Regions from separate parts of the Rahnella perminowiae genome, predicted to be linked through region 1. Evidence: predicted binding sites of a transcription regulator. Region 1 holds the regulator's gene; each other region holds the start of a gene.
What was found. The regulator Fur, encoded in region 1, represses iron uptake genes when iron is present. The targets are predictions, from matches to a motif close to ATAATAATGAGAACNACTATCAA.
Positions count from the first base shown of each region.

Region 1 (10,154 bases):
CGCAGGTGCCATCGACTATGCGTTGATGTACAACCTGCCAGCAGCCAGCAAGAACGTCTGGATGTTGCTGGTGATGGGCGTCGTATTCTTCGTCATCTACTTCGTTCTGTTTAGCGTAATTATCCGCATGTTCAACCTGAAAACGCCGGGTCGTGAAGACGACGTTGAGCATATCGGTGAGCCGGAAGCGAACAGCAATACTGAAGAAGGTCTGAACCAGCTGGCGCTGAGTTACATCGGTGCGCTGGGCGGTTCTGACAACTTCAAAGGTATTGACGCCTGTATTACCCGTCTGCGTCTGAATGTAAAAGATGCGGGCACCGTTGATGATGCTGCCTGTAAACGTCTGGGTGCGTCAGGAATTGTTCGTCTGAATAAACAAAGCATTCAGGTTATTGTGGGTGCAAAAGCTGAATCTCTGGCTGATGCAATGAAAAAAGTGATGGCTCGCGGGCCAGTCGCCGCAGGTGTTGCAACGGCTGAGCCGGTTGCTGCTGTCAAAACTGCACCTCAGGCCGTGCCAAACAGCGTGAAAACGGTAGTGGAAACTTTAGTATCTCCGGTAACGGGTGATATCGTCGCGCTGGATCAGGTGCCTGATGAAGCCTTTGCCAGCAAAGCCGTAGGTGATGGTGTCGCTATTCGTCCTACCGATAAAATTGTGGTATCGCCAGCCGCGGGCACCGTGGTGAAAATCTTCAATACCAATCATGCTTTCTGCCTGGAAACCACTTCCGGTGCTGAGATCGTGGTGCATATGGGGATTGATACTGTGGCGCTGAACGGACAGGGCTTTACCCGACTGGTCGAGGAAGGCGCAACAGTCACCGCCGGTCAGCCTGTGCTGGAACTGGATCTGGATTATTTGAACGCCAATGCCCGTTCAATGATAAGCCCGGTCGTCGTCAGTAATATTGATGATTATACCGGTGTGGTCTCACTGGCCAGTGGTTCCGTGGTCGCGGGACAGACCAAGCTGTTCGACATCCAGAGCAAATAATTCGCCAGATGGCGTAACAGGTTGACGGAGTGACAGCGGGAAGAGAGCGATCTCTTCCCGCTTTTTTATTGCCTGAGAACAGACGCAGCAGAGATAACCACGATTTTATGCAACTAACGGTTGTTTCCCGACGTGGCTTGTTGGAACATAAGCGGTTATCCGTAGAGTCAATGTTGCGTAGAGGAATTGCACAATGAGTGAGGCTGAAGCCCGCCCAACAAATTTTATCCGTCAGATTATTGATGAAGATCTGGCGACCGGGAAACATAATACCGTTCGCACCCGTTTCCCGCCTGAGCCTAATGGTTATCTGCATATCGGTCATGCGAAATCTATCTGCCTGAATTTCGGCATTGCACAAGACTATCAGGGGCAGTGCAATCTGCGTTTTGACGATACCAATCCGGCAAAAGAAGATATCGAATTCGTTGAGTCGATCAAACACGACGTTCAGTGGTTAGGTTTCGACTGGAGCGGCGATATTCATTACTCCTCGGACTATTTTGATCAACTGCATGCTTACGCGCTGGAACTGATCAACAAAGGTCTGGCGTATGTGGATGAACTGTCTCCTGAGCAGATCCGTGAATACCGCGGTTCACTGACGTCGCCGGGTAAAAACAGCCCGTATCGCGATCGTAGCGTAGAAGAGAATATTGCGCTGTTTGAAAAAATGCGTAACGGTGAGTTCGCTGAAGGCGCTGCCTGTCTGCGTGCTAAAATCGACATGGCCTCGCCATTCTTTGTCATGCGTGATCCGGTTCTGTACCGTATTAAGTTCGCAGAACACCACCAGACCGGTAAAAAATGGTGCATCTATCCGATGTACGATTTTACCCACTGCATTTCCGATGCGCTGGAAGGGATCACCCATTCGCTGTGTACGCTGGAATTCCAGGATAACCGTCGTCTCTACGACTGGGTTCTGGATAATATTTCTATTCCCTGCCACCCGCGTCAGTACGAATTCTCCCGTCTGAATCTAGAATATTCCATCATGTCCAAGCGTAAGCTAAACCTGTTGGTAACGGAGAAGATTGTTGAAGGCTGGGACGATCCGCGTATGCCGACGGTGTCGGGCCTGCGTCGCCGGGGTTACACCGCTGCTTCAATCCGTGAATTCTGCCGTCGTATCGGTGTGACCAAGCAGGATAACAACGTTGAAATGATGGCGCTGGAATCCTGTATCCGTGACGATCTGAACGAGAATGCACCGCGCGCTATGGCAGTGATCAATCCGGTTAAAGTGATCATTGAAAACTTTACGGGTGATGCTGTGCAGTGGGTGAAGATGCCGAACCATCCGAACAAACCGGAAATGGGCAGCCGCGAAGTACCGTTTACCCGTGAGATTTACATCGATCAGGCCGATTTCCGTGAAGAAGCCAATAAACAGTACAAGCGTCTGGTGTTGGGCAAAGAAGTGCGTCTGCGTAATGCCTATGTGATCAAAGCAGAACGTATCGAGAAAGACGCAGAAGGGAATATCACCACGATTTTCTGCTCTTACGATATCGACACCCTCAGTAAAGATCCTGCCGATGGCCGCAAGGTGAAAGGTGTGATCCACTGGGTTTCGGCTTCAGAAGGTAAACCGGCTGAGTTCCGCTTGTATGACCGTCTGTTCAATGTTGCCAACCCGGGGCAGGCAGAAGATTTCCTGACCACAATCAACCCGGAGTCTCTGGTGATTGCGCACGGTTTTGTTGAACCGTCGCTGGTGGCTGCTCAGGCTGAAATCAGCCTGCAGTTCGAGCGTGAAGGTTATTTCTGCGCTGACAGTCGCTACTCCGGCGCGGAACATCTGGTATTTAACCGTACCGTGGGCCTGCGTGATACATGGGAAAGTAAACCGGTCGCATAAAAGTCATCGCAATAAGGTTTTAAAAACGCAGCTCAGGCTGCGTTTTTTTATGTCCGGGTTTTATTTTGCTACTGCAAAAAATTGGTTTTCGTCGCGAATTAATGTGTTCCCGATGTATGATTTTTAAACGCTCATTTTCAGTGCTTTCTGTGGCTGAAACGTTTTAACCTTTCCTCAGTAAAACTTAGTGACTTGTTTATTCTCTCTATTTAAATAATCTGTCGGTCTGATCCTGCCTTAAGACATATAGTTACATTTTTTCATCTTTATGTGCACTTTGTCATACTTCGATGATCAATGATTAATTACCCATTGATAATTCGCGTCGCGAAAAATACTCTTAATGTTGATTTAACCGGTTACGTCTCTGACGGCCGATTTTGATACCCGTTTGGGTTTTGCACGAAATTTTTAGTCAAAATGAGGAATCTCTATGCACAAGCACCTTAACAGGGGCAGGGGATCGGCTTACCTGAAACCTGCCATGTATTCTCTCGCCGGCACTTTACTGAGTGGCGGAATGATGTTTTCACACGAGGCCAGCGCGGCCGGTTTTATCGATGATTCCACACTGACCGGTGGCGTGTATTACTGGCAGCGTGAACGTGACCGCAAAGATTTGAACAAAACCAAAGAAGAAACCCGTCCGGATGGCTCAAAAGTCACCGTCAATAATTCCGACTACAACAAATACGCGACTAACCTTTCACACTCCACTGCTAACCTGAATCTTGATTTTTCCTCTGGTTATGCCTGGGACATGTTCGGTATCGACGTTGCGGCCTTCACCGCCATTGAATTAGCCGAAGCCAGTGACAGCACTCATCCAAACGAAATTGCATTCTCTTCTAAAAACCACGCTTATGACGAGGATTACTCAGGTGATAAAGGCGGGGTCAGTCTCTACAAAGCGGCCGGTAAATTTAAATATGGCGGATTCTGGGGACATGCGGGCTATATTCAGCCCACAGGGCAGACGTTGATCGCACCGCACTGGAGCTTCATGCCGGGGACTTATCGCGGTGCGGAAGCCGGGTATAAACATGATTTCGGTGATCCGGGTGAACTGAGTTTCTCCTATATGTGGGCCGACGAATATAAATCGCCCTGGCATCTGGAAATGGATGATTTCCGCCAGAATGATAAGAAAACCGGCGTTTCTTATATTCACTCCCTCGGTGCGAAATATGACTTTAAAAATGACTTCGTGCTGGAAGGCGCGTTTGGTCAGGCTGAAAGTTATGTGGATCAGTACTTTGGCAAAGCCTCGTACAAAATAGATTTGCTGGGCAATCCGCTGACTACCAGCTATCAGTTCTATGGGGCAGAAGATCGTATCAGCGACAAAAATGATCCAAACAGTTTGTATGATGGTCTGGCCTGGTTGCAGGCGTTAACTTTCGGCTATACCACGGGTCAGTTCAACTGGCGTCTGGAAGGGACGATGGTGAAAGCGGAAGGGAACCAGGGTTACTTCCTGCAACGTATGACGCCGACGTATTCCTCTTCAAACGGCCGTCTTGATGTGTGGTGGGACAACCGTTCGGACTTCAACGCTAACGGTGAAAAAGCAGTATATGCAGGCGTGTTGTATGACCTGGCAAAATGGGATTTACCGGGCTTAGCCGTCGGTGGCTCCTATGTTTATGCATGGGATGCCAGGCCGAGCACTAACGCGGCTTACGACCAGAGTCAGCGCCTGAAAGAAAGCGCCTGGAGTCTGGATGCGCTGTACACCATTCAGGAAGGCCGTGCGAAAGGGACATTGTTCAAACTGCATTACACCCAGTATGACAATCATTCGGATATTCCAAGCTGGGGCGGCGGATACGGCAATATTTTCCAGGATGAAAAAGACGTGAAATTCATCGTTATCGCTCCATTCACTATTTTCTGAGGTCGCTATGTCGATGAATAAATTATTGATGACCGTGGTATCCGCTGTTCTGCTGGCGGGTTGTGCGCCGACAGCCGGTCAGGCTGAAATATCCAAAACGCGTGAGGCTTACAGCGCCTGTATTAATACGGCGGAAGGCAATCCGGATAAACTGGCATCCTGTCAGGCGGTGCTGAATGTACTGAAACAGGAAAAAGCCCACCAAAAATTTGCGGAACAGGAAACGGTTCGCGTGGTGGATTACCAGCAGTGTCTTACGGCACGCAAAACCGGTAATGGTCAGGCGTATGCCGCAGATTGCGGAAAGATATGGCAGGAAATCCGGGCCAATAACGCTCCGAAACCGTAAAACGAATCGCAGAAATCAAACCCCGGCGTGCCGGGGTTTTTTTAGGGTTGCTGAAATCCAGACATAAAAAAACCGCTTTTCAGCGGTTAATGAATTCACAGCCTGTCGGCAACGGGGTTGCCACATGCCATATTAGTGCGCAGGTTTATCGTTGTGCAAAGACTCATCTTCGCGGCAATCACCTGCTTCACAATGACCATAGAGATACAGACTATGGTTGGTCAGTTTGATGCCGTGTTTCTTAGCAATCTCACGCTGACGGCCTTCAATATACTCATCACGAAATTCGATTACACGTCCGCAATCCAGGCAGATGAGGTGATCGTGGTGATGCTGCTGAGTCAGTTCGAATACGGACTTGCCGCCTTCGAAATTATGACGGGTAACGATACCGGCGTCGTCGAACTGGTTCAGAACGCGGTAAACCGTTGCCAGGCCAATTTCTTCACCCATATCAATTAATTGCTTGTAAAGATCTTCCGCACTAACGTGATGACCTTCCGGCGCTTGCAGCACTTCCAGGATTTTGAGGCGCGGAAGCGTGACTTTTAAGCCAGCTTTCTTCAGTGCGGTGTTGTTGTCAGTCATGCGGATTCAGTCCTGTTACTATGTGCTAATCAAGTTGAGGCATGCAGCCTGTGGCATCGGCGGCACAAATTATTCGTTTAGTCTCTTCGTTTACGCAAGTGTGCCAATTGTCGTCAACGATAGCCTGTTAATAAAGATCACAATTTGCCGGTCACATTGGTAATGCAACGACTTGATCGATAGAAAAAACAGAGGAACTCAGTGTACCTTGATACGACCGAAAGTTACAATTTTGTAGCAGTTAAATTGTTAATTTCAGTAATAGTTTGGCCCTTCAATTGTAGAATAAATCCTCAGGGCCAACAGGGTTTTTAGCCAATAATTTCAGAAAGGCTGAGTTCTTCTGTGATCTGTTTCACCCAGGCATCAACACGTTCACTGGTCAGTTCCGGCTGGCGATCTTCGTCAATTGCCAGTCCTATGAAATGCTTATCATCAGCCAGGCCTTTAGAGGCTTCAAAGTGATACCCTTCGGTAGGCCAGTGTCCGACAATCACTGCGCCGCGTGGCTCAATGATATCGCGCACGGTGCCCAGTGCATCGCAAAAATATTCGGCATAGTCTTCCTGGTCACCACAGCCAAACAGTGCAACCAGCTTACCTTCGAAATCTATCTCTTCCAGCGTTGGGAAAAAGTCGTCCCAGTCACACTGCGCTTCACCGTAATACCAGGTTGGAATACCGATAAGCAAAATATCGAATTTTTCCAGATCCTCTTTGCTGCTCTTCGCAATGTCATGCACCTCTGCAACATCTTTACCCAACTGTTTCTGGATCATTTTTGCGATGTTTTCGGTGTTACCTGTATCGGATCCAAAGAAGATACCTACAACGGCCATAAGATTACCTAACCTCTTGTTCTCAATGAAGTGCTCTGCAACGCAGGCAATAATAATGCAGATGATAGCAAACTCGTGCGGCGGAGAATATGCTTCTGCTCGCCTTCTTAGCTGGGAAATAAGTTTATCGGGCAATATTTTTAAGTGTTATCGCCTTTGTGTGCTTTCACGCAGGGTGCGTTAACCTCAGGCTGAATAAGGTCAAACGCAAATTGAAGAAATAAGTCGTCACAATACTAAATTTCGAGAATATTCCGCCGATAGATGATGCGAGAGCAATCTCAACATAATAAAGAAATCGATGCCCGGAGAGGTGTTCAAACATGTCCTGGGGCACTTGCCTGCTGGTTACCTGTCTTGATTCTCCGCATCCCCCTCAATCCTCAGGCCAGAAACAGTCATGTTTCGAGAGAGGCATATCGTGCAGTTTTTAAAAAATATTACCATCAGGGCCGCTTTGTTAACAATTCTTGGCATTTTTTGTGTCATGTGGGCGGGTGTTTCCCTATACACCGTTACCTCCCTTGACACACTGACCCAAAATACCAAAAACAGTACCGAGCTGGTCAATAATATGGCGCTGATCAATAAAGGAAATGATCAGTATTTCCGTACCGTGACGCGCATGAGCCGCGCCGTCGCACAGCTTCAGGCCGATCCGTCAAAAGGCCCGGAAATTTTTGATAGCGCAAAACAATCACTCAGCGGGCTGATGCAGGCGCTGACCAATTTTAAAGCCGCACCGCATCCGGGGCTGGAAGATGCTTCCGTGCAGGAATTAATCACCAGTTGGGATAACCTGATCACGCAGGGCGTCACGCCATTGTTTGATGCAGCCCGCAGCAAAAACACGGAATCCTATAATCAACTGGCCAATTCCACCGTGCCTGCGCTGAGCCGCACCTTTGCCACCTCCATGGAAAAAGTCAGCGCTCAGATCGCGACAGATTTTGACGCGGCGCAACGGCAATCTACCCATCTGACCTCATTCAGCAAAGTGATTCTGCTGACGGCATTTGGTATCGGGCTGGTGATTTTATTGCTGACTGACCGTTATCTGGTGATGGCGCTGGTGAAACCGCTGGATAAAATCCGCGATCACTTCGCGGTGATCGCGAGCGGCGATCTGACACTTTATCTGGATGAGTTCGGTAAAAACTGCGCCGGTAAGCTGATTCCGTTACTGAACCTGATGCAGTCTAGCCTGGTGAATACCGTTCAGACCATCCGCAACTGCACCAATCACATCTATCAGGGCGCGTCAGAAATTTCAGCCGGAAACAACGATTTATCTTCCCGTACGGAAGAGCAGGCATCTGCACTGGAAGAAACCGCTGCCAGCATGGAACAACTGACGGCTACCGTGAAACACAATGCTGATAACGCTCATCATGCCAGCCAGCTGGTTATGGAAGCTTCTACCACTGCGCAGAAAGGTGGCAACATCGTGGCGGATGTGGTCAGCACCATGAAAGATATCTCCGGCAGTTCGAAGAAAATTGCTGAAATCACTTCCGTGATTAACAGCATCGCTTTCCAGACCAACATTCTGGCGCTGAATGCCGCAGTAGAAGCAGCACGTGCAGGCGAGCAGGGGCGTGGTTTTGCAGTGGTTGCCAGCGAGGTGCGCAGCCTGGCACAACGCAGTGCGCAGGCTGCAAAAGAAATCGAACAGCTCATCAGCGAATCGGTTTCCCGCGTCGACAGCGGCTCGAAACTGGTTGAAAACGCCGGTCAGACGATGAATGAAGTGGTGCGCTCAATTACGCATGTCACCGACATCATGGCGGAAATTGCGTCTGCGTCTGACGAACAAAGTAAAGGAATCAGCCAGGTAGCGGTAGCGGTCACAGAAATGGACAGCGTTACACAACAGAACGCCGCACTGGTAGAACAGGCGTCACAGGCCGCAGTATCGCTGGAAGAACAGGCTTCGTTGCTCAACAACGCCGTCGCAACGTTCAAACTGAAAGACAGCGTCACGAATGTGGGTTCACGTCCGGCGAAGTCGATTTCAGCACCCTTGTTGCGTCCTGATACCGGCAGGCTTTCGGCGAAAAGTGCTGAAAACTGGGAAACGTTCTGAGTGGGAAGGCGTAAATTAGCGTGGAATAATTAAGAAAAACAAACGGGTAGCCTTATCGGGTTACCCGCTTTTCAATCAACCTTCATGACCGTTAAGATGCGACAGCAGCATCTCTTCAATCAATTCGCTACGACTGATATTGCGTTCTTCTGCCAGCTTATTGAGCATGTCAACAGCATCGGCATTCATTTTCAGCTCCACACGACGCAGGCCGCTCGCTTTATCGCGGCGTAACTGGTTGCGCTTATTGATCCTGAGCTGTTCATCACGGGATAGCGGATTTGTTTTTGGACGCCCCGGACGACGGTCATCTGCGAACAGATCAATCGTCGTGCGATCCAGTTGTTCTTTTGCCATAGGTAGAGGTACAACCAGGGAAGTTTTTACATCGGGAAACGGCAAGCCGTTCCTGACGAGCGTTTCACACATTTCGGGCTAAGAAACCCTGACCCAATTCACCCCCCGCGACTCACTGTGAGTAAAACGGGGCGGCAAAATTATAGCGCGCAATCATACACTGGCGCCCCAGGGGTTCACAACGCCTGATTGCCCTGATTTCATGATAACTTCTTAAGTTGTGCAGACTTTTTGCACAATTTATCCCCAGGATGTTAAACCTCAGGCCACATCGATGAAACGGTGCACAGCGCGCAGTACCGCATCGGGTCTTTCCGCATGCACCCAGTGACCGGCTCCCGCCACCACATGTGCTTTGGCCTGTGGAAACTGGCGGGCAATCGCGTCGCGGTATTCATCCTGCACATACGGCGATAAGCTCCCGCGGATAAACAGCGCCGGATGATCCCATGCTGGCACATCTTCCCAGCCGGTAATGGTTTCGTATTCACTGAGCAGCACGGGCACGTTGAAGTACCATTCGCCCTGGCGGAAGGACTTAAGCAAAAACTGGATCACGCCGTCTTCCTTTATATACTGGCGCATACAGTCGCTGGCAGACGTGCGGTCACGGAGTCTTGCGTCGGTCACAGCGTTAATGGCCGCGAAAATCTCATCATGACGACGGACGTGATAATCCACGGGGGCGACATCAATGGCGATCAACTTTTCGATACGATCGGGGATCCGTGCCGTCAGCGCCATCGCGGCTTTGCCGCCCATCGAATGGCCGATAACGATGATTTTTTGGAAACCAACAGCATCCAGCGTTTCTTCTAAATCTTGTGCCATGGCGGCGTAAGACATTTCATCAGAACGTCCGGACTGGCCATGATTACGCAAATCCACCTGTAACACGTTATGCTGTTGTCTCAGGTCACGGGCCAGAATACCCAGATTATCCAGGGTGCCGAACAATCCGTGGATAAGCAAAACCGGCAGTGCAGTGCTGCCAGTCACTTCAGATCCCTGCAGGCGATAATGTAATTTCATAGAGAAGTTCATACAGATAAACAATCTCATTAGGTTATCATGACTTGCGGATAATTTTTTAAAACAGAAAGTGTCTGCCAGATGCCTGAGCGGGATTTGACTACCAGGAGCAGAACGGGCCGGAGCCTGCATGCAGCAAAAT
Region 1 covers NZ_JAFMOT010000184.1:71,251-81,404, reverse strand. Annotated here, with positions in the region: gene nagE (PTS N-acetyl glucosamine transporter subunit IIABC) at 1-1,000, shown strand, start outside; gene glnS (glutamine--tRNA ligase) at 1,194-2,864, shown strand; gene chiP (chitoporin ChiP) at 3,349-4,761, shown strand; gene chiQ (ChiQ/YbfN family lipoprotein) at 4,775-5,110, shown strand; gene fur (ferric iron uptake transcriptional regulator) at 5,243-5,698, opposite strand; gene fldA (flavodoxin FldA) at 6,010-6,537, opposite strand; gene J1781_RS18525 (methyl-accepting chemotaxis protein) at 6,959-8,623, shown strand; gene ybfE (LexA regulated protein) at 8,699-8,980, opposite strand; gene ybfF (esterase) at 9,242-10,024, opposite strand.

Region 2 (10,154 bases), on a different contig from region 1:
GATCCTGCAAACGCGTCACCACGGCTTCCGTCTCGGAAAGATTCCAGCTGGCCCGCACCGCATCTTTGCGATCGACGGCTTCTTTGAATGCGGCCTGCGCCTGCTGGTACTCATGGATTTTCACCGGCACCTGATCGAGATTTGTTTGACTGGCGGTATCCCAGTCCAGCTTGTCTTTCGACTGGGTTATCAGTTGCGACAGTGCGTCAATGTTGTCCTGGTTTTGTTTGAGATACACCGGATTGTAATTGAGCTGATAAAGCGTACGGCTGAGGCGGGCATCATTGAGTAATGCATTCATCTGATTACTGAAATCGACTTTTTCCGCACGCTGACTGATGTCGTTAAATTTAATCATTCCCGCAGTGGTAATGACGGCCGCGATCAAAAGCACCAGGCCGAAACCCAGACCCAGTTTGGTGCCGACCTTAAGATTGTTCATCCACTGCGAAAGACCCGATCCGTTACTCATAATCATTCTCCGTCAAACATCCCTTTTAAATAGACATGCGGTTTTGTGACGCCTTTGTGAACAATCTATCGGTAGGCTTTTTCATAAACTTTATAGGATGTGTGGCGTATTTTTGATTAATGCGAGCGGGGTCTAATAATGGTGGGAAACAGAAGAATAATTCGCTGTGAAACAGTGAGCATGCGTACAAATTCAGGACATAAAAAAGCGGGTCACAGACCCGCCATTGGCTAAGACATCTTGCCCGTGCTGGGCGGCAGTGCGAAATTACTTCGCTTCAGCCAGACGTTTTGCAGCTTCGTCCCAGTTTACAACAGCCCAGAAGGCTTTGATGTAATCAGGGCGTTTGTTCTGATATTTCAAGTAGTAAGCGTGTTCCCACACATCCAGACCCAGCAGCGGGTAACCGGAAGCGCCGGAAATGGCTTCGCCCATCAGCGGGCTGTCCTGGTTAGCTGTAGAAACGACGGCCAGTTTGCCATCTTTCAGTACCAGCCATGCCCAACCTGAACCGAAACGGGTTGCCGCTGCTTTCTCGAAAGTTTCTTTGAAAGCGTCAACGCTGCCGAAATCGCGTTCGATGGCAGATTTCAGTTCGCCTTGCAGTGTGGTGCCGGTTTTCAGGCCTTTCCAGAACAGGCTGTGGTTAGCGTGGCCACCTGCGTTGTTACGCAGAACGACTTTCTTGTCTGCAGGAACCTGATCCAGCTTGGTGATCAGTTCTTCAACCGGCAGTGCAGCCAGTTCCGGCAGGCTTTCCAGCGCAGCGTTAGCGTTGTTAACGTAAGTCTGGTGATGTTTAGTGTGATGGATTTCCATCGTTTCTTTGTCGAAATGCGGTTCGAGTGCGTCGTATGCGTAAGGCAGTGATGGCAGTGAATAACTCATGTTCATCGTCTCCGTAGTGTAGGGCGGCACCGTCATTGTGAGCACCGCGTAATCAGTCGGATCATTATAGTTAATTAAATGATATTGAAAATGATTATCTCTGTCCCCGCCAGCGGATAGATACGCGTAAGCGCCTGTTATTCGGGGCTTAGAACCAGATAACCGCAAACAATCCTAAATTGTCTAAAGGCACGCGGTGCTTAAAGGGGCCTTTAGCTGTTCTTGATGAAATAGCGATAACTGAAGTCATCTAAGAGTTCTGTTTCCGGATTTCTGCGCTGAAATATTTGCGCTTCCCGTTTACGACGCGCAGTACGGATATCCAGATTTAATCCATATAGCTCAAGAGTAACACATGCTCTGTGACAGTTTTCCGTGCTGGCGAGCGGAGATACTTCAATTTCACCTGTCAGGTAATTTGCCACGAAGTAATCATCAAAATGATATTCGAGATCATCAGGGTTGAGCAGTGCGGGATCATATCGGTTACCTTTTTCACTCTGACAGCGGTCACAGCAGGGATAAAGATTTTGCCAGTGGAAAGCCAGTTCCGGAAAGGCGTGGCGTTTCTTGGGCTTAAAATGTTCGATGGTCTGGCGGCTTTCAGCACCGGTCAGTCCGTCGCAAAATGCACAATGTTGAAGGCTTGCGTCGAATAACTTTTGGCGGACATTTTCATAGCATTTGGGTGAATACCAGCGGAAACGTTTTCGACATCAAACTGTTCCTTCACTTCAAAAATCTCTTCCAGAATCAAGGAATGCTTTTGCAGATTGATGGTATTCATAAATAATTTCTGAATAGCTTGAATCAGAATAACCAAGGCTGTCACCGCCTTGAGCCAGAAACTTATACCCGCTATATGACCCGTTTTGATGGTCAAACATGTAATGAACACGGTTGTCTTTTGTCGCCAGCCGCGAATTAATTAAAGACATGTCCCCCGTTGCTTCATCAAACACCGCCGCCAGCGCATACAGCAGAGTACTTTTCCCGCAGCCGTTCGGGCCGGTGAAGATATGGATCTCTGCCTTTTCAGCATCAGCTTCTGCACTTTTAATCGGTGGGAAATCAAAATGCGTATTCTCGAATACGCCCACATTGATGGATAACTGTTCAAATTCTGCTCTGAGTTTACCTCAGCCGCTGCGGATGCGTATACACCGTTGCCCGTCCCGGTTTGCTGAAACCGACCAGCGTCAGATTGCATTTTTCGGCGACGTCGACCGCGAGCGTGGTGGCGGCGGAGACGGCGAACAGAATTTCGATGCCGCACATGGCGGCTTTTTGCACCATTTCATAACTGGCGCGGCTTGATACCAGCGCGGCACCGGATTTCCAGTCGCTCTGTCTGGCACGGATACCCAGCATTTTATCCAGCGCCACGTGACGGCCCACATCTTCGCATCCACCCAGTAGCTGACCTTCCGGCGTGATCCAGGCAGCGGCGTGGGTGCAACCGGTAAGCTGGCCGATTTCCTGTACGGATTTCAGCTGATGCAGCGCATTATCCAGATTCGCCAGCTCAAACGTTTGGGTAAACGGCAGTGGCGCGAGCGGGCGGAACAGATCGTCTAACTGTTCGATGCCGCAGACTCCGCAACCGGTGCGGCCCGCCATAGCCCGGCGGCGTTCTTTCAGCCCGGCAAAACGGCGGCTCGACAGTTCGATATTAACTTCTATACCGTGGCAGTTTGGCGTCACCTCCATCCCGTAAATCTCACCGGTGGATTCAATAATCCCTTCTGACAATGAAAAGCCCAGCGCAAAGGCTTGTAAATCTTTTGGCGACGCCATCATCACCACATGTGAAATGCCGTTATAGACCAGAGCGACGGGCACTTCCTGAGCAATCCAGTCATCTTCAGGTTCATTGAGATGTGTGCGTTGCATCACCGGTTTTTGGCTCGCTCCGATGATCTGAGTCACTTTTTTGTCATCTTTTTCGCCCAGTTCGTTTACGTGATGGACATCCATTAGCAATAACCTTATAAACATTCCGGCTACATAAGCCGTACAAAAAATCAGGACTTTATACCTTAATTTTACCGCTTTCGACGTTGTTCATGAAAGCGCCAATTTGAAAAGCAATGTGTGCCTAAATGATGGGAAGGAGTCTTTCATGCAAGTCAGCAGAAGACAATTATTCAAAATATGTGCGGGTGGTATGGCCGGCACCACAGCAGCATTATTAGGATTCACGCCGACTCTGGCGCTGGCGGAAACCCGCCAATACAAACTGCTTCGCTCACGTGAAACCCGCAACAACTGCACTTACTGTTCCGTAGGTTGCGGCATGCTGATTTACAGCCAGGGCGACGGCGCAAAAAATGTCACTGAAAATATCTTTCATGTAGAGGGTGACGCCGATCATCCGGTCAGTCGTGGCTCGTTGTGCCCGAAAGGTGCAGGTGTGCTGGATTACATCCACAGTGAAGGCCGCCTGACACATCCGCAGTACCGTGCACCCGGCTCCGATAAGTGGCAGCGCATCTCCTGGGATGAGGCGATTTCCCGTATCGCCCGCCTGATGAAAGATGACCGCGACGCCAACTTTGTCGAGAAAAATGACAATAACGTCACGGTCAACCGCTGGCTGACCACCGGTATGCTGTGTTCTTCAGCGGCCAGTAACGAAACCGGTCTGCTTGATCAGAAATTCACCCGCGCACTGGGTATGGTGGCGATCGACTGCCAGGCACGGCTGTGTCACGGCCCGACCGTTGCAGCATTAGCGCCTACGTTCGGTCGTGGCGCGATGACCAACAACTGGGTCGACATCAAAAATGCCAACGTGATTTTGATTATGGGCGGAAATGCGGCAGAAGCGCATCCGGTCGGATTCAAATGGGTGATTGAGGCCAAAACCAAAAACAACGCTAAAGTCATCGTGGTCGACCCGCGCTTTAACCGCAGTGCTGCCGTGGCCGATATTTACGCGCCTATCCGCGCCGGTTCCGACACGGTTTTCCTGCTGGGCATGATCAACTACCTGATCACCCACAATAAAATCCAGACCGAATACGTCCGGGAATATACCAACGCCAGCCTGCTGGTGCGTGAAGACTATGAATTTAACGACGGGCTGTTCAGCGGTTTTGACGCAGCGAAAAAAGCCTATAACAAGGAAAGCTGGCACTATCAGCTTGATGAAAAAGGCTTCGCGAAACAGGATAAAACGTTGCAGGACCCGCGCTGTGTGTGGAATCTGCTGAAAGCGCACGTATCCCGTTACACGCCGGAACTGGTGGAGCGCCTGTGCGGCACCCCGAAAGAAGATTTCCTGCTGATCAGTTCCATTCTGGCGGAAACCTGTGCGCGCGACAAAACGTCGACCATTTTGTATGCACTGGGCTGGACGCACCATACCGGCGGCGCACAAATCATCCGCTGTGCGGCGATGATCCAGTTGCTGCTCGGCAATATCGGTATGCCCGGCGGTGGCGTGAATGCCCTGCGCGGTCACTCTAATATTCAGGGCTATACCGACCTCGGTTTGTTGTCTCTGAACCTGCCCGGCTACATGCCTTTGCCGTCTGAAAAACAGACCCGTTTTACTGATTATCTGCAACAAATCACCCCCGTGCCGCTGGTGGACGGACAGGTCAATTTCTGGAAAAACACGCCGAATTTTTTCGTCAGCATGATGAAAAGCTTCTGGGGCGAACATGCCACGGCGGAAAATGACTGGGGCTTTGACTGGTTGCCGAAATGGGACAAAAGCTACGATGTGTTGCAACAGGCCGAGCTGATGACCGAAGGCAAACTCAACGGCTATATCGTGCAGGGCTTCAATCCGCTGGCGGCATTCCCGGATAAAAACAAATCTTCGCGCGCGCTCTCGAAACTCAAATACATGGTGGTGATCGACCCGCTGGTCACCGAATCCTCGAATTTCTGGCAGAATCACGGCGCGATGAACGACGTACAAACCGCCGATATTCAGACCGAAGTGTTCCGCCTGCCGTCTTCCTGTTTCGCCGAAGAAAACGGATCAATAGTCAACTCCGGTCGCTGGCTGCAATGGCACTTTCAGGCCTCTGAGCCACCGGGTGAAGCGCTGCATGACGGCAAAATTATCGCCCGTCTGTTTATGAAACTGCGCGAACTGTATCAGAAAGAAGGCGGTGCGAACCCGCTGCCGGTGCTGAATATGGCGTGGGATTATCAGGATCCACTCGACCCGTTGCCGGAAGAGATCGCCCGCGAAGCCAACGGCAAAGCGCTGGCCGATATTCATGACGATCAGGGCAATCTGTTGGCGAAAAAAGGCCAGCAACTTTCAACATTTGCCCATCTGAAAAATGACGGCAGCACGGCCAGTTTCTGCTGGATTTATACGGGAAGCTGGACGGAAGCCGGTAATCAGATGGCGCGCCGCGATAACGCCGATCCGTCCGGTCTGGGCTGCACGTCCGGCTGGGCATGGTGCTGGCCGCTCAACCGCCGCATTCTGTATAACCGCGCCTCCGCCGACCCGCAGGGACAGCCGTGGGATCCGAAACGCGAAATCATCCGCTGGGATGGTGCGAAGTGGACCGGTTTTGACGTCCCGGATTACAGCGCCGCTGCGCCGGGTTCGGGTGTCGGGCCGTTCATCATGCAACAGGAAGGCGTCGGGCGTTTATTTGCGACCGACAAAATGGCCGACGGTCCGTTCCCCGAGCATTACGAACCTATCGAATCACCGATTGGCACCAACCCGCTGCATCCGGACGTTATCTCGAACCCGGTTACGCGTATTTTTGCCAGTGATTTGCCGAATATGGGCACCGCCCGAGACTTCCCGTATGTGGCGACCACCTATTCAATTACCGAATTGTTCCGCCACTGGACCAAACACGCGTTGCTCAACGCCATTGCGCAGCCTGAGCAGTTTATCGAGATCGGCGAAAGTCTGGCCGCCTCGAAGGGCATTGCGCAGGGTGATGAAGTGAAAGTGTCTTCGAAGCGCGGATTCATCGTGGCCAAAGCCGTGGTGACCAGGCGCATCCGGCCGCTGACCATCGACGGTAAGCACGTCGATACCATTGGCATCCCATGCCACTGGGGATTTGAAGGTGCGACGCGTAAAGGTTATTTAGCCAATACGCTGACGCCGTCAGTCGGTGACGCTAACTCGCAAACGCCGGAATTCAAGGCGTTCCTGGTTAACGTGGAAAAGGTCTAACGGAGGCGAATTATGGCAATGCAATCTCAGGACATACTGCGTAAGTCCGCAACCAACGGGTTGACGCCAGCGCCGCGCGCCCGTGACCATCAGCAGGAAGTGGCGAAACTTATCGACGTCACCACCTGCATTGGCTGTAAAGGCTGTCAGGTCGCCTGTTCCGAATGGAACGACCTGCGCGATGAGGTCGGTATCAACACCGGCGTTTACGATAACCCGATGGATCTCAGTGCGAAATCCTGGACGGTGATGCGTTTCTCTGAAGTGGAACAAAACGGCAAGCTGGAATGGCTGATCCGCAAAGACGGCTGTATGCACTGCGCCGATCCGGGCTGCCTGAAGGCTTGTCCGGCGGAAGGGGCGATTTTGCAGTACGCCAACGGCATCGTCGATTTCCAGTCGGAACATTGCATCGGCTGCGGTTACTGCATCGCCGGTTGCCCGTTCAACATTCCGCGCATCAACCAACAGGATAACCGTGCCTATAAATGCACGCTGTGCGTTGACCGTGTGAGTGTGGGCCAGGAACCGGCGTGTGTGAAAACCTGCCCGACCGGCGCGATTCATTTCGGTACGAAAACCGCCATGCAGGATTTAGCCGCAGAACGGGTCAGCGAGCTGAAAGGTCGCGGGTTTGATCATGCCGGTTTATACGATCCGCAGGGTGTTGGCGGTACGCACGTGATGTACGTGCTGCATCACGCCGACAATCCTGAGTTGTATCACGGCCTGCCAAAAGATCCGGCCATCAGCGCGGCGGTCACCTTGTGGAAAGGGGTTTGGAAACCACTGGCTGCTGTCGGCTTCGCAGTAACTTTCGCCGCCGCAGCATTCCATTTCCTGGGCGTGGGGCCGAACTACGTGAAAGAGGATGAGCACAGAGAAGAGGAAGAAAAACATGATGATGAGGAGAAACGACCATGAAAAAAGAGAAGTTAATCCAGCGCTATAATCTGGCGGAACGTCTCAATCACTGGATTGTTGCCTTTTGTTTTGTGACGCTCGCCCTCAGCGGCATCGGCTTCTTTTTCCCGTCGTTTAACTGGCTGATGAACATTTACGGCACACCCCAGATGGCGCGTATCCTGCATCCGTTTTTCGGCGTGGTGATGTTCATCTCTTTCCTCGGCATGTTCTTGCGCTACTGGAAGCACAACCTGCCGGAAAAAGACGACATTGTGTGGGTGAAAAATATCGGTAAAGTGCTGACCAACCATGAGGTCGGCGATACCGGGCGCTACAACTTCGGTCAGAAATGCGTGTTCTGGGCGGCGATCAGTTGTCTTGTGCTTCTGATGGCCAGTGGCGTCATTATCTGGCGTCCGTGGTTTGCCGGTTATTTCCCGATCCCGCTGATCCGTCTGGCGCTGCTGGTGCATTCGCTGGCCGGCATCGGCCTGATTCTGGTGATTATCATGCATGTCTACGCTGCGACCTGGGCGAAAGGCTCTATCCCGGCGATGACCGGCGGTAAAGTGCCTGCGTCATGGGCGAAGTATCACCACCCACGCTGGTACCGTCAGGTGCGTGCTGAAGCGTTGAAAAAAGAACAAGATAAAGATGAGAGGAAAGCCGGATGAGCATCCAGATTGTCCCCCGGGACGCGCTGGCAGACGGTAAAACCACGGCGGGGAATATCCCGCCGGTACTGTTCGCCAATCTGAAAACGCTGTATCAGCGCCGTGCCGATCGCCTGCGTAAACTGGCCGAAGACAGCCCGCTCGACGGATATCTGAATTTTGCTGCGGCGATTTGCGATGCCCAGCAGCGCGTGCTGAAAGATTTCCCGCTCACTGTCGACCTGCGTGATGAATTAGCGAAAGCGGCGGGTAAACCGCCGCTCGATTGCCGGTTGTTTCCACGAACGCCGCACTGGCTTACATTGCTGGATGCGCTGATCAGGGTGCTCAAACACGGCGCGTCAGAGCCGGTGCTCGGTGTGCTTGAGCGCCTTGAACACTCCCCGAATCTTCAGCGCGAAATGATGGCGACAGAGCTGCTTTGCCAGGATTTCAAACACGTTCCGGCTGACAAAGCCCCGTTTATCTGGGCTGCGTTGTCGCTGTACTGGGCACAGATGGCGGCGCAACTGCGCGGTGTCGGGCGGGCAGATTATGGCGAAAATCGTCTGTTCTGTCCGGTGTGCGGCAGCGTTCCCGTTTCTGCGGTGATCGCGTTTGGTGCCCACAGCGGCCTGCGCTATCTGCACTGTAATCTTTGCGAAAGTGAATGGCATGTCGTGCGCGCAAAATGCAGCAACTGCGATGCAATGGAACATGTAAACCTCTGGTCCATCGGCGATGAACAGGCCACGGTGAAAGCCGAAGCCTGCGACGATTGCAATGCTTACCTGAAAGTGATTTATCAGGATAAAGACCCGCAGGCAGACGCGGTAGCGGACGACCTTGCGACGCTGTTACTTGATGACCGTCTGGAGGACAAAGGTTTTTCCGGCAGCGGCATCAATCCGTTCCTGTTTCCCGCTGAATAACCGGTAAAACCGGCAGCCGTGACTGGTAAACCCCTGCATGGCTGCTAGTTTTAATAGAGGTTCCGGCGAAAACGAGGAGGGTCTGATGAAATTGATCGGCAGTTATACCAGCCCGTATGTGCGCAAAATTTCGGTGATGTTGCTGGAAAAAGGCATCCCGTTTGATTTCATTAACGACACGCCCCACGAACCGGGCTGCAAAATCACACAGTACAATCCTCTCGGAAAAGTCCCCGCGCTGGTGGCCGATGATGGCGAAGTTTTTTATGATTCGCCGATTATTGTGCAGTTCATCGAACTGATGAATGTCGCACCCACGCTGTTGCCGTGGCAACCGCTGGACGCGTTACGTGTGAGGCAAATTGAATCGCTGGCCGACGGTGTCACTGATGCCGCCGTGGCGCTGGTGCTGGAAGGTCGCCGCGATGCTGATAAACGTAACGAAGCCTGGATTTTGCGCCAGAGGGAAAAACTGTTGCGCGGGCTGGATGCGCTGGAAAAGCATGCGGCAAGCCGTACATTGCTCAATTCTGAAAGCCTCAATGTGGCCGACATTGCCGTCGCCTGTTGTCTGGGCTATCTCAATTTCCGGCGTATCGCGCCGGGCTGGTGTGTTGAGCGTCCTGAACTGGTAAAACTGGCAGAACGCCTGTTCCAGCGCGAGAGTTTCGCGCGCACCACCCCACCCGGGAGTGGTAACGCCAGCTTTGCAGCTAAAAAGGTGTGAAGCCGCTCGAAGAGTTCTCTTTACATCCCACCGGTTCGATTTTCACTGCCTAGACTTTATGCAGCGCTCTGCTAATCCCTGCTGCATAAAGGAGTTCCATCATGGCTTATGATAAAAATCCTCATGCCGTCAAACCGGAAGAATACGGTTTCCCGCTTAAACTCAAAAAACAATACGACAACTTCATTGGCGGTGAATGGGTCGCGCCGGTGAAAAAACAGTATTACGACAATCTGACACCGGTGACCGGTGAGGTACTGTGTCAAGTGGCCAGCTCCGGCACCGATGACGTCGATCTGGCGCTGGACGCCGCCCATAAGGCCAAAGACGCATGGGGAAAAATGCCGGTGCAGCAGCGTGCAAATTTACTGCTGAAAGTCGCCGATCGCATGGAACAAAACATTGA
Region 2 covers NZ_JAFMOT010000186.1:249,040-259,193, reverse strand. Annotated here, with positions in the region: gene J1781_RS21640 (methyl-accepting chemotaxis protein) at 1-472, opposite strand, end outside; gene sodA (superoxide dismutase [Mn]) at 740-1,360, opposite strand; gene J1781_RS21630 (AAA family ATPase) at 2,095-2,460, opposite strand; gene fdhD (formate dehydrogenase accessory sulfurtransferase FdhD) at 2,495-3,337, opposite strand; gene fdnG (formate dehydrogenase-N subunit alpha) at 3,483-6,530, shown strand; gene fdxH (formate dehydrogenase subunit beta) at 6,543-7,454, shown strand; gene fdoI (formate dehydrogenase cytochrome b556 subunit) at 7,451-8,110, shown strand; gene fdhE (formate dehydrogenase accessory protein FdhE) at 8,107-9,021, shown strand; gene J1781_RS21600 (glutathione S-transferase) at 9,107-9,748, shown strand; gene exaC (acetaldehyde dehydrogenase ExaC) at 9,850-10,154, shown strand, end outside.
Region 2: the regulator Fur is predicted to act here: its motif matches at 1,439-1,461, upstream of sodA (superoxide dismutase [Mn]).

Region 3 (10,154 bases), on a different contig from region 1:
ATAATATTGTTGGAGTTCTTCCTTTTAAGGGCTGCCCCTGTGCGGCCCTTCTTTTTATGGGTTTATCACATCAGAAATAAGCGATTATTCTGCTTTGTGGTAATTTCCCTGCGCGTCGGCACTTTCAAAAATCATTGAAACGGAGTTTACACAATGGCGCAGATTCTTCTCGGTCAAATATTCTCCCTCAAAGACATGCCCCAGATGTGCCTTACAGTTCGCACAAACAATTTCTGTTCTGCGGCCATCGGCATCCGGCACACGTTCTACCGCACCCGGAATTTCATCGTCGAAAGCTGGCCAGCCGCAATGGGATTCGAATTTGTGTTCTGAGGAATACAGCGGTGCAGAACATCTTTTACAGACGTAACGGCCCGGTGAAAAGTGGTCGTTATACTCACCGGTATTCGGGCGCTCTGTCCCTTTGTTTTCGATGACAAAACGTTCAAAATCATTCAGTTCTCTGTTCATTATCATTGCTCCTGGCAGGTGACATTGCAACTTTATAGTGTAGCTCTATATTGGGGCGATATATCAAGCTGCAAGTGCCTTCATGCCAAACCGTGTTGTTTGACGCCGCTACGCAGCGTCTGCCACGGGGTGATACGGTTTTTAAAATCGGTCTGCTGCACAGGGTGATCAGATCAGCCTGCGCCGACTACAGAGAACGCGGCTCAGCCAGTACCGGCAGATAATACAGATGGCGTCAGCGCTGCTTCAGAGAACCTGATAATCAGAATGGGATCCTGGCAGGGGATCCCCTCCTGCCGCAGAATAAGGCATTTTTACTTCATCTCTTCTTCCATGACTTTACTGACTTTTTGCAGGGTGGATGCGACATCCTTAACACCAGCGGCTTCCTGGTTCTTCACCCAGTTGGCCTGGATGTCCTGATAGCCAGTCACTTCCTGCCAGTACGTGACTTCACTGTGTTGCAGAACGCGGACATTTGCACCGTCTTTACGCAGGGCATCCAGTTGCGGTTCAACGCTGTGATCCATCATCGAACCGGCAACTTTATAAGCGGTATTAGCGGCGCGGGTGATGGCGTCCTTATCTTCCTGCGCCAGTCCGTTCCAGACTTTATGGTTCATCACCAGAAGGTAAAGATGACCCAACCACAGTTCTTTCGAGACTATAACCTCCGGTGCCATCTTCTGGATTTTCAGATCATAACCGCTGTCAATGTTGACCAAAATGCCGTCGAGTTTACCGGTCTTAAATGCATTTACCGTTTGTTCGCCCCACGGTGTGGTCACTGGGGTCGCGCCCGCATTACGCAGGAAGTTCTGATGCCAAAAACTGGCTGAACGCCAAGCGGTGCCTTTGATATTCTGCAGTTTCTCCAGCGGATGTGTGCTGAAAAAGGCCACCGGATAACCTGTTGAGAGAAAAATATCTACCACACCATTCTTTGCCAGTTCAGCGGGGAAGGCTGGGATTTCGGCGTATACGCGGCGGAAGAACGCTATCTGTTTATCGCCGGATGGCCCTGTCGGAAAACTTTTGAAAAGCTGATGCAGTGGTAACTCTTTGGCGGTATATTCCGGCACCACAATGCCAATATCTGCATTGTTTCCTTCGCGCACAGTGCGCAATGCATCGTAGCCGGTAGAGAGTTCGCCACCCCAGTGCTCTTCAATTTTCAGGCGCCCATGGGATTCTTTTTCAATCGCCGGAAATAATACATCTTTGATAAAGCGGGTGCGCATTGCGCCCAGCGGTTCGTGATCGGTGTATCGCAAGGTCGTGGCAGAAACAACCGCCGGTAACAAGAGTAAAGCGAGGGCAAGTGCCAGAGGTTTTCTGATTAAGTCCATGTAATCTCACATTTCGGTTGGGTAAAACCAGAGTTTATTTGCTGAACCCCAATGTGGACGTGCGTGAAAACAGGTTATTTGCGTAAAATTAAAAAAGCGTCATGTTTGCACATGACGCTCCTGATTTTGCCCGGTTGAGTATTATCGGTTAGAAATCGACGTTCACACCCAGCTGGAAGCTGCGCCCCGGCATCACGGCCAGCGCTTTATTATATTCATCCTGATTAGTGGTTTCGGTCAGCGTACGGCTGCTCAGGTAATCCCAGTATTTGCGGTCGGTGATGTTGTAAACACCGCCGCTGAGTTTGACGTTCTTCGCGACTTTCCAGTAGGCCGTTGCATCCACCATACCGTAACCCGGCACATTCATGTATTCGGTGGTGGAGCCGGTGATTGGCGTACCGGCATTGGTATAGCTCTGTCGGCTGGTCGCTTCGGCTTTTTTGCCTTTCACGAAGGTTGCCGTCAGGGCGGTTCCGTAGACGCCGGATGGCGCATCCCATGCCACGCCTGCCACAAATTTCATTGGCGGTACGCTGTCGAGATCCACGTATTTGTCACCGTCGTAGCTGGATTTCGATTCACCCTTGGCATAACCCAGTGCGAAGGTGGTGCTCAGGCCATCAACGCGGCTAAACCAGGTGCCGTAGTTAATTTTGGTACTCAGATCGCCACCGTAGATAAACGCTTCATCGCGGTTTTCTGCCTGATAAATTGTATAGATATTGGATGGCACGTTGGTGAACATACCCGGGCTGCCCGCGCGGGTGTAACGGGTATTAGCAATGAAGTTTTTGTAGGTGTTATAGAAGAGGGAAGTCCTGAAGGTCACGCCTTCCGTGGCTTCGCCTTTCATACCCCATTCAAAGTTATTGCTGGTTTCGGTTTTCAGGTCAGTGTTACCGATCAGCGCATACTGACCACGTCCTGCATAGTTAGAACCGAGGTTCCAGGAACCGTAAAGCTGGCTGGCATCCGGGAACTGCGCGCCGCGCTGGTACTGCAGATAAGTCATCAGTTTAGGGGTGATGTCATAGGTGAAGGCCAGCGATGGCAGAGCCTGCGTATCGGAGTTGGCTTTACCGTACAGGGTGGAAACCTGATCTTCAGAAACGATGCTGTTAGACAAGTCTGACAGATTTTGTGCCTTGGTATTCTGATATGCGACACGCACCGCAGGCACTACAGAGAAGTTATGGCCGCCGAGGTCAAACTTAACGGTGTCTTGCAGGAAGCCGCCGAGGATATACGTCCGGCTGTTGGCTTCCGGTTGCATGATGGTCGTGAAAGCACTTTGGTCCGGGCTTTCGCGGAACGGACGTTCGGTGTTGGACACGCGACCGTTGATACCGGCACTTAACTCATGGCGACCCAGCGTTTTCAGCCAGCTGGTTTCTGCGCCGTAGGTGTTTACGTCGTAGTTCGAGTAGACATTCATCATCTGCTTGCTTTCGTTTGGCAGATAAGTGTTGTCGTGCGCCTGAGTATATTGGTAATAGACTTTCGAGACGATGGCATCCACGTAATCGTTGAACGGCGTCCATTCGTCTTTCAGGCTTGCACCCCAGCGGCGGGTGTTACTTTGCTGCTGTGCGGTGCCAAGAATCGCGCTGCCCGCGTTGTTCCAGGTATCGTAATGGGTGTGGTTTACTTTTTCGTAGTAATCAAGGGTGCCTGTGACTTTATGGGCGTCATTAGGCTGCCAGATTACCGACGTCATGATGGCGTCAGAGTGCCAGTTGGCCGGATACGCATCCAGCGTTCCGCTGTTGTTGCTGGTTTCCTGACCGTCGCGGCGGCTGATGGCGATCAGGCCACGCAGGGTTTCGTCACCGGCGGCAGCGGTGATGCCGTTGTGCCAGGAACGGTCTGAGGAATCATAATCAGACTGGTAACCGAAATAAGTTTCCTTGCCCGGACGCAGGTAATCGTCGGCAGATTTTGGCAGGAAGGAAACGGCACCACCGATTGAGGTGTTGGCACGGTCGGCTGATGTGGCACCGGATTCAATATCCACCTGACCATAAATATACGGGTCAATGTAATCACGGCCAATACCAAAGGTATTCAGCCCCGCACGACTGACGTAGCTGCGCCCGGTGGCGCTTGGCTGCGGAATACCGTCGACATCAATGCCTACGCGGTTGCTTTCCAGGCCGCGAATGTTATAGCCGGTATATCCGCTACGGTCAAAACCGCTTTTGCCGTTGCCGGAGCCGCCTCTCGCGCCGGTCGCGGCGATCAGTGGCTCATAACGCATAATAGTCCCGAAATCATTACCGCCTTTGCGCTGCATTTCGGCTGCTGTGAGGGTGGTTTTCGAACCCGGTTTTTTATCCGGCATCGTTTCGGTGACCGTCATGACTTCTTCATTGTTCTGCGCCAGATCCTGAGCTGTACGCACCGCCGGTTTTTTTTTGATGGCTTCAGAAGATTGCGTATTGTTTGCGGTGAGATCGGTATTGTCTTTCACGGCTTCCGCTGCATTTACATGAAATGTGGTGGTGAGAATCGTCCCCATGAAAATGACGTTTTTCACTAAACCCTGCTGTGTAAAGGATGTGAACATTTGTTTTTGTCCTGCACTAATTTTTAGAGTTCTGCTCGCATTTACTGCCTTTCGACAAAACAGACGCACTGGTCATCTGCATTCAATTCTTCCCTGAAAAAGCCATTATCCTTATAAAGTATGGGCTTACCTGGCGTCAACGCCCACCCTGGCTTTTTGAGAATGATAATGATACTGATAATTGTTATCAACAAAATGATATAAAAAAATGCATTCCTTAACAAAATTTATCCCGTCTGTTCTCAGGGAGAGATAAAGGTGAGGTGAAAAACACAGGGAAAAGAAGACAGCGCATTACACTTTGTGGGGTTGAATAAAATATAACTAAGATATATCTTTCAACAAAACTTACGCATAAGAGAGAAACTGATGGCACAACATCGCACTGAAACCCCTGCCGCAAACTTGCCGGTCCGTGTCAAAAATGATCTGGTTTTCCGTCATATCACGGTCAAACAGAGTGAAAGCCTATCAGGCTGTTATAAAAGGATTATTTTAAGCGGTGACGCGCTGAAAGGTTTTACGTCAGGCGGCTTTGATGACCATATCAAATTGTTTTTTCCGGCAAATCCGGGGGATGTGATTACGCCATCGGCAGTGACCGAAGAAGGCATTGTGTGGGGTGAAGGAGCACGCCCGCTGAACCGCGAATATACGCCGCTGCACTTTGATGCTCAGAGCAACGAACTGACACTGGATTTTTATATTCACGACGGTGGTGTCGCCAGCGAATGGGCGGCCGGCGCAAAGCCGGGCGATAAACTGATCATTGGCGGACCGCGTGGTTCACTGATTATTCCTGCCGGTTACAAATGGCAGCTCTATATCTGCGACGAAACCGGTCTTCCGGCGGTGAAACGCCGTCTGCGCGAACTGAAACAGGCCGGTTCAGATGCCAATATCACCGTGCTGGCGAAAGTGAGAGATGTGAGTTGTGTCAGCTACTTAGATGAAGAAAATGATGTCAGCATCGACTGGATTATCAGCGATACGCACGGCGGTTATCAGGAAGAGGATGCGGTCGTGAAGAAGGTGAAAAGCCTGCTTCTGCCGGAAAGTGATTACTACATCTGGGCGACCGGTGAAGGCAAATTCGCGAAAGGGCTGAATGACTATTTCGTTGAAACCTGCGGACTCGATCCAAACTTCGTGCGTTGTGTGGCTTATTGGCATAATAAGTAACGATGATGAATCATAAACACCGCCGTGAAAGAATGTTCGAAACGGGTGATATCCGTCTGCTGATGCTGCATTTTTTGCAGCGGCGTTGCGCCCATGGTTATGAGCTGATCAAAGCCATTGAAGAATTATCTAAAGGTGAATACACGCCGAGTGCCAGTATCATTTATCCGAATCTGACATTTTTAGAAGAACAGGGGCTGATTTCAGCCAGCCAGGAAGAGGGCGGGAAGAAGCAATATTCGATCACACCGGAAGGTGCGCAGTCACTGGCCGGGCAGGAAGAACTGCTCGGCTCAGTGACAGAGAAACTGCATTCACTGGCGATTTTGTCAAACAATCGCAGTATTCCGGAAATGCAGCGTGCGATAAATAATATCCGCATGGCGCTTAATCTGCGGCTGGCGAAAGGCCCGATCGAACAGGAAACCTTGTATAAAATCACGGATGCATTAGATCGTGCGACCAAAGAAATTGAGCGCAGTTAAGCCGCACCTCAGAAAGAAAGTATAAAGCCTTCCGGTCGGAGGCTTTATACTTTCAGGATAGTCACATCTCTTCAGGCCACGGCGTTAAGATCTCGTAACCGGTTTTCGTTACCGCAATCATATGTTCCCACTGTGCGGATAACGAGTGGTCTTTGGTGACTACGGTCCAGCCATCGGGCATGACTTTATTTTGTTTTTTACCGGCATTCAGCATCGGTTCGATGGTAAATAACATCCCTTCCTGTAAAACCAGTCCGCGGCCTTGCTCGCCGTAATGCAGCACTTGCGGATCTTCGTGATAACCCATACCGATGCCGTGTCCGCAATACTCTTCCACGATGGAAAAACCTTCGCGTCTGGCGACAGCGGCAATCGCATAACCCACATCGCCAAGCGTTGCACCCGGACGCACCACTTCAATGCCCGCCATCATCGCTTCAAACGTGGTATCTACCAGACGGCGGGCCAGAATACCCGGTTCGCCCGCGTAATACATACGGCTGGTGTCGCCGTACCAGCCGTCTTTGATAAGCGCCACGTCGATGTTGACGATGTCGCCTTTTTTCAGCGCTTTGTCAGAAGGAATGCCATGACAAATGACGTGATTGACGGAGGTACAGGTGGTTTTCTGATAGCCGTGATAACCGATATTGGCCGGGATCGCCTGCAATTCATTCACGATAAAATCGTGGCAGATGCGATCCAGTTCATTGGTGGTGACACCCGGTACAACGTAGGGTGTGATCATATGCAATACACGCGCTGCCAGTTTGCCGGCAATACGGGCTTTATCGAGGCCTTCCGGCGTTTTGACCATGCGGTTATTATTGACGAAATACCGGCTATCTAAAGCATTATTCATTGCTTGCCTTCCTGTGTGTGGCGCCCACGTTTAACAACGTGCGGATACTGCCTGCGTTTTCATCCGATTCCACGCTACACCGCACCAGCAATTGCGAAATTTCGCTGTGCGTCATGTCGGGGTGCGTTTCCATCAGCATGCCAATTTTCATCCAGTGCTCGGCCTGTGCGTTCATCGAACGCGTATAAGCCATGCTGGCAATACGCAAATTCTCGTGCATCAGTTCTGAAATCTTAATGATACCCATGGGTTGCCTCAGCAGTATACGAATCATATATATTTTATATACTACGCATAAAATAGATTAAACTCAACCGGCACGTTTCATGACACCTTTGGGACATTGGCGTATATTGTGGTGACTTTTCAATCTCTTATCTGAAATTTTCACTCTAAAAGGTTCACATGAAATCTACAAGTAAGTTACTTATCGGCCTTGTTTGTGTCATGGCGCTTTCTGGCTGCGCGCGTACCGAGCCGGTATCCACGCCGCATACCACGCTGGTAACACATAATTCAGAAAGTCAGATCAGGACCGCTATTATCGACGCAGGACAAAAACGTGGCTGGATAATGACGGATGGCGCACCGGGCGTAATTAACGGTCATCTGAATAACCGTGAGCACAAAGCCGATATCCGTATTACCTATAACACCAGCGGCTACACCATTAATTATGTCGGCAGCACTAACCTGCTGGCAGAGAAAGGCGAGATCCACCGCAGTTATAACCATTGGGTGAATAATCTCAACAATGATATTCAGATTCGCCTGGCGTCCAGTGCCACAAAGTAATGAATATTTGAATTAAGACTTCATCATCGGGTTATTCAGGTTTAACAAAAAACAAAACGCCCCCGCTGAACAGACGGAGGCGTTTTGGCTACAGAGTCGAAGGGGAAAGCGCTTTACTGGCTCATTGCCCCTTTTTTCATGTTGTCTTTGGACATGGAATCTTTCGACATGCTGTCTTTCTTCATGTGATCTTTCGACATACAGTCTTTGCCCATACTGTCTTTCGCCATGTTGTCTTTGCTCATGCTGTCTTTTTTCATGCAATCTTTCGACATGTGGCCCATGGTGTCTTTCTTCGCCATTGCGTCAGCGGCATAAGTGGTGCTCACTGCGCCCATCATCAGACAAGCCGACATCATCATTACAGTTAACTTTTTCATGGTAAATCCTTCTCTTAGGTTTTGATATACAAAGGGTTTTATGGATAATGTTCAGCTTCCGCCGAACCAGTTGTAGCCCTGATCCTCCCAGTAGCCGCCGGTAAATTTGTTTGTAATTTCAATCACTTCTATATGTTTTGGATTCTTGTAGCCGAGTTTGGTTGGCATTCTGAGTTTCATCGGAAAACCGTATTTACGCGGTAAAATCTGGCCGTCATAAGTCAGCGCCAACAGGGTTTGCGGATGCAGCGCCGTCGCCATATCAATGCTGGTGTAATACTCGTCGGCGCATTTGAAACTGACATATTCCGCCGTGAGATCTGCCCCAATCAGGCGCAGAAAATCACCGAACGGCACGCCGCCCCATTTGCCAATCGCGCTCCAGCCTTCGACACAAATGTGTCGCGTCACCTGACTGACCTGCGCCATTTTGTACAGCGCTGGCAGTGACCATTCGCGTTTATCCAGTGCCAGACCGGCGATTTTCAGGCGATAGTCGTTGCCGTCGACTTGTGGCGCGTCGTCTTCGGCATAGAACGCATTAAACGGAAACGGACGGGTGATCATCGATTCGGCATACACCGGCGCGAGACGCGTTGAGCCGAACAGCCAGCCCTGTACGCGATCATTGAAACCGGAGATTTTGCCGAGTGCGTTTTCCACGCTGGCGTTATCGCTGATATCGCAGCCGGTCAGCATCGCGACGCCGCCGAGCGTCAGCCCGCGCTGTAAAAACAGGCGACGGGAAGGCGCATCCAGTTCGCGGATAATCTGTTTTTTGGCTTCCTGTACAATCGCTTCGCTGTCGGCGGTGCTGAAAATCTGGCTGATGCTTTTTTTAATGAGTTTTTTCATGGGCTTTCCTCAGCGACCGCGCAGCATGGCAATCAGCGTTTTCGGCACCAGTGCCACCATCACGATATGCAGCACCACAAATGCCACCAGCGAAGCCATCGCCAGAAAATGTACGTAACGCGCTGTATCGAAGCCGCCCATCAGTTCGCGCAGCAACGGGAATTGCACGGATTTCCACACCACCAGCCCGGAAAGTACCAGCACGATGCCGTCGAACATCACGAACACATATGCCGCGCGCTGCACCATGTTGTAGTGACGTAAGTCGTCGTGTTTCAGCTTGCCGCGCAGGGCAGCACACAAATCATTGAAGATGCCGCGCGGCGTCAGCGGCCAGAATTTTCGTTTCATCCGTCCGGTAAAAATGTTCATCAGCAGGTAAAACAGGCCGTTGAAGCCGAACAGCCACATACCGGCAAAATGCCACTGAATTCCGCCGCCGAGCCAGCCACCCAATGTGACCCCCGGCGGGAAAGCAAAATCAAACAGCGGTGAGGCGTTATAAATCTGCCAGCCACTGGTCACCATAATCAGCACCGCCAGCGCGTTCAGCCAGTGCGACAGCCGCAGCCATAATGGATGCACGATGGCGGGTTTTTGTTTGGCCTGATCGGGTAAGTCCGTGTGTATTGTCATGATGAAATCCGGCTGTCCGTCCTGTGATGTAGCGAGTATTGAGCGGATTTGTTCCCCGAGACCTCACGCAAAGTTAAATAAAATGTGATAACTCGGCGGGCTTTGCTTGTGTAGACTCAAACCATTGGGGAATGCCACGTTTTGGGATAACACATGGATAAGACGAAGAAGATCCTGATCGTTGAAGATGACGGGGATATCGCGGAACTGCTCAGCCTGCATCTGCGCGATGAAGGCTATGAAATTACCCATGCTGCTGACGGCAATCTGGGCGTGGCACATTTGGAAAAAGGCGGCTGGGACGCGCTGATCCTCGACCTGATGCTACCGGGTATCGATGGTCTGGAAATCTGTCGCCGCGCCCGTAATATGACGCGTTACACGCCGATCATTATTATCAGCGCACGTTCCAGCGAAGTGCATCGTGTCCTCGGGCTGGAGCTGGGCGCGGACGATTACCTGGCCAAACCTTTCTCCATGCTGGAACTGGTCGCACGGGTCAAGGCGTTGTTCCGGCGGCAGGAAGCCATGAGCCGTAATATGAAAATGGATGCCGGTACGCTGAGTTTT
Region 3 covers NZ_JAFMOT010000180.1:119,176-129,329, reverse strand. Annotated here, with positions in the region: gene J1781_RS15740 (methionine-R-sulfoxide reductase) at 85-471, opposite strand; gene dctP (TRAP transporter substrate-binding protein DctP) at 786-1,820, opposite strand; gene J1781_RS15730 (TonB-dependent receptor domain-containing protein) at 1,969-4,341, opposite strand; gene J1781_RS15725 (siderophore-interacting protein) at 4,759-5,571, shown strand; gene J1781_RS15720 (PadR family transcriptional regulator) at 5,574-6,056, shown strand; gene map (type I methionyl aminopeptidase) at 6,118-6,873, opposite strand; gene J1781_RS15710 (ParD-like family protein) at 6,911-7,165, opposite strand; gene J1781_RS15705 (hypothetical protein) at 7,324-7,713, shown strand; gene J1781_RS15700 (pentapeptide MXKDX repeat protein) at 7,827-8,093, opposite strand; gene J1781_RS15695 (molybdopterin-dependent oxidoreductase) at 8,145-8,948, opposite strand; gene J1781_RS15690 (cytochrome b/b6 domain-containing protein) at 8,958-9,584, opposite strand; gene J1781_RS15685 (response regulator transcription factor) at 9,738-10,154, shown strand, end outside.
Region 3: the regulator Fur is predicted to act here: its motif matches at 4,558-4,580, upstream of J1781_RS15725 (siderophore-interacting protein).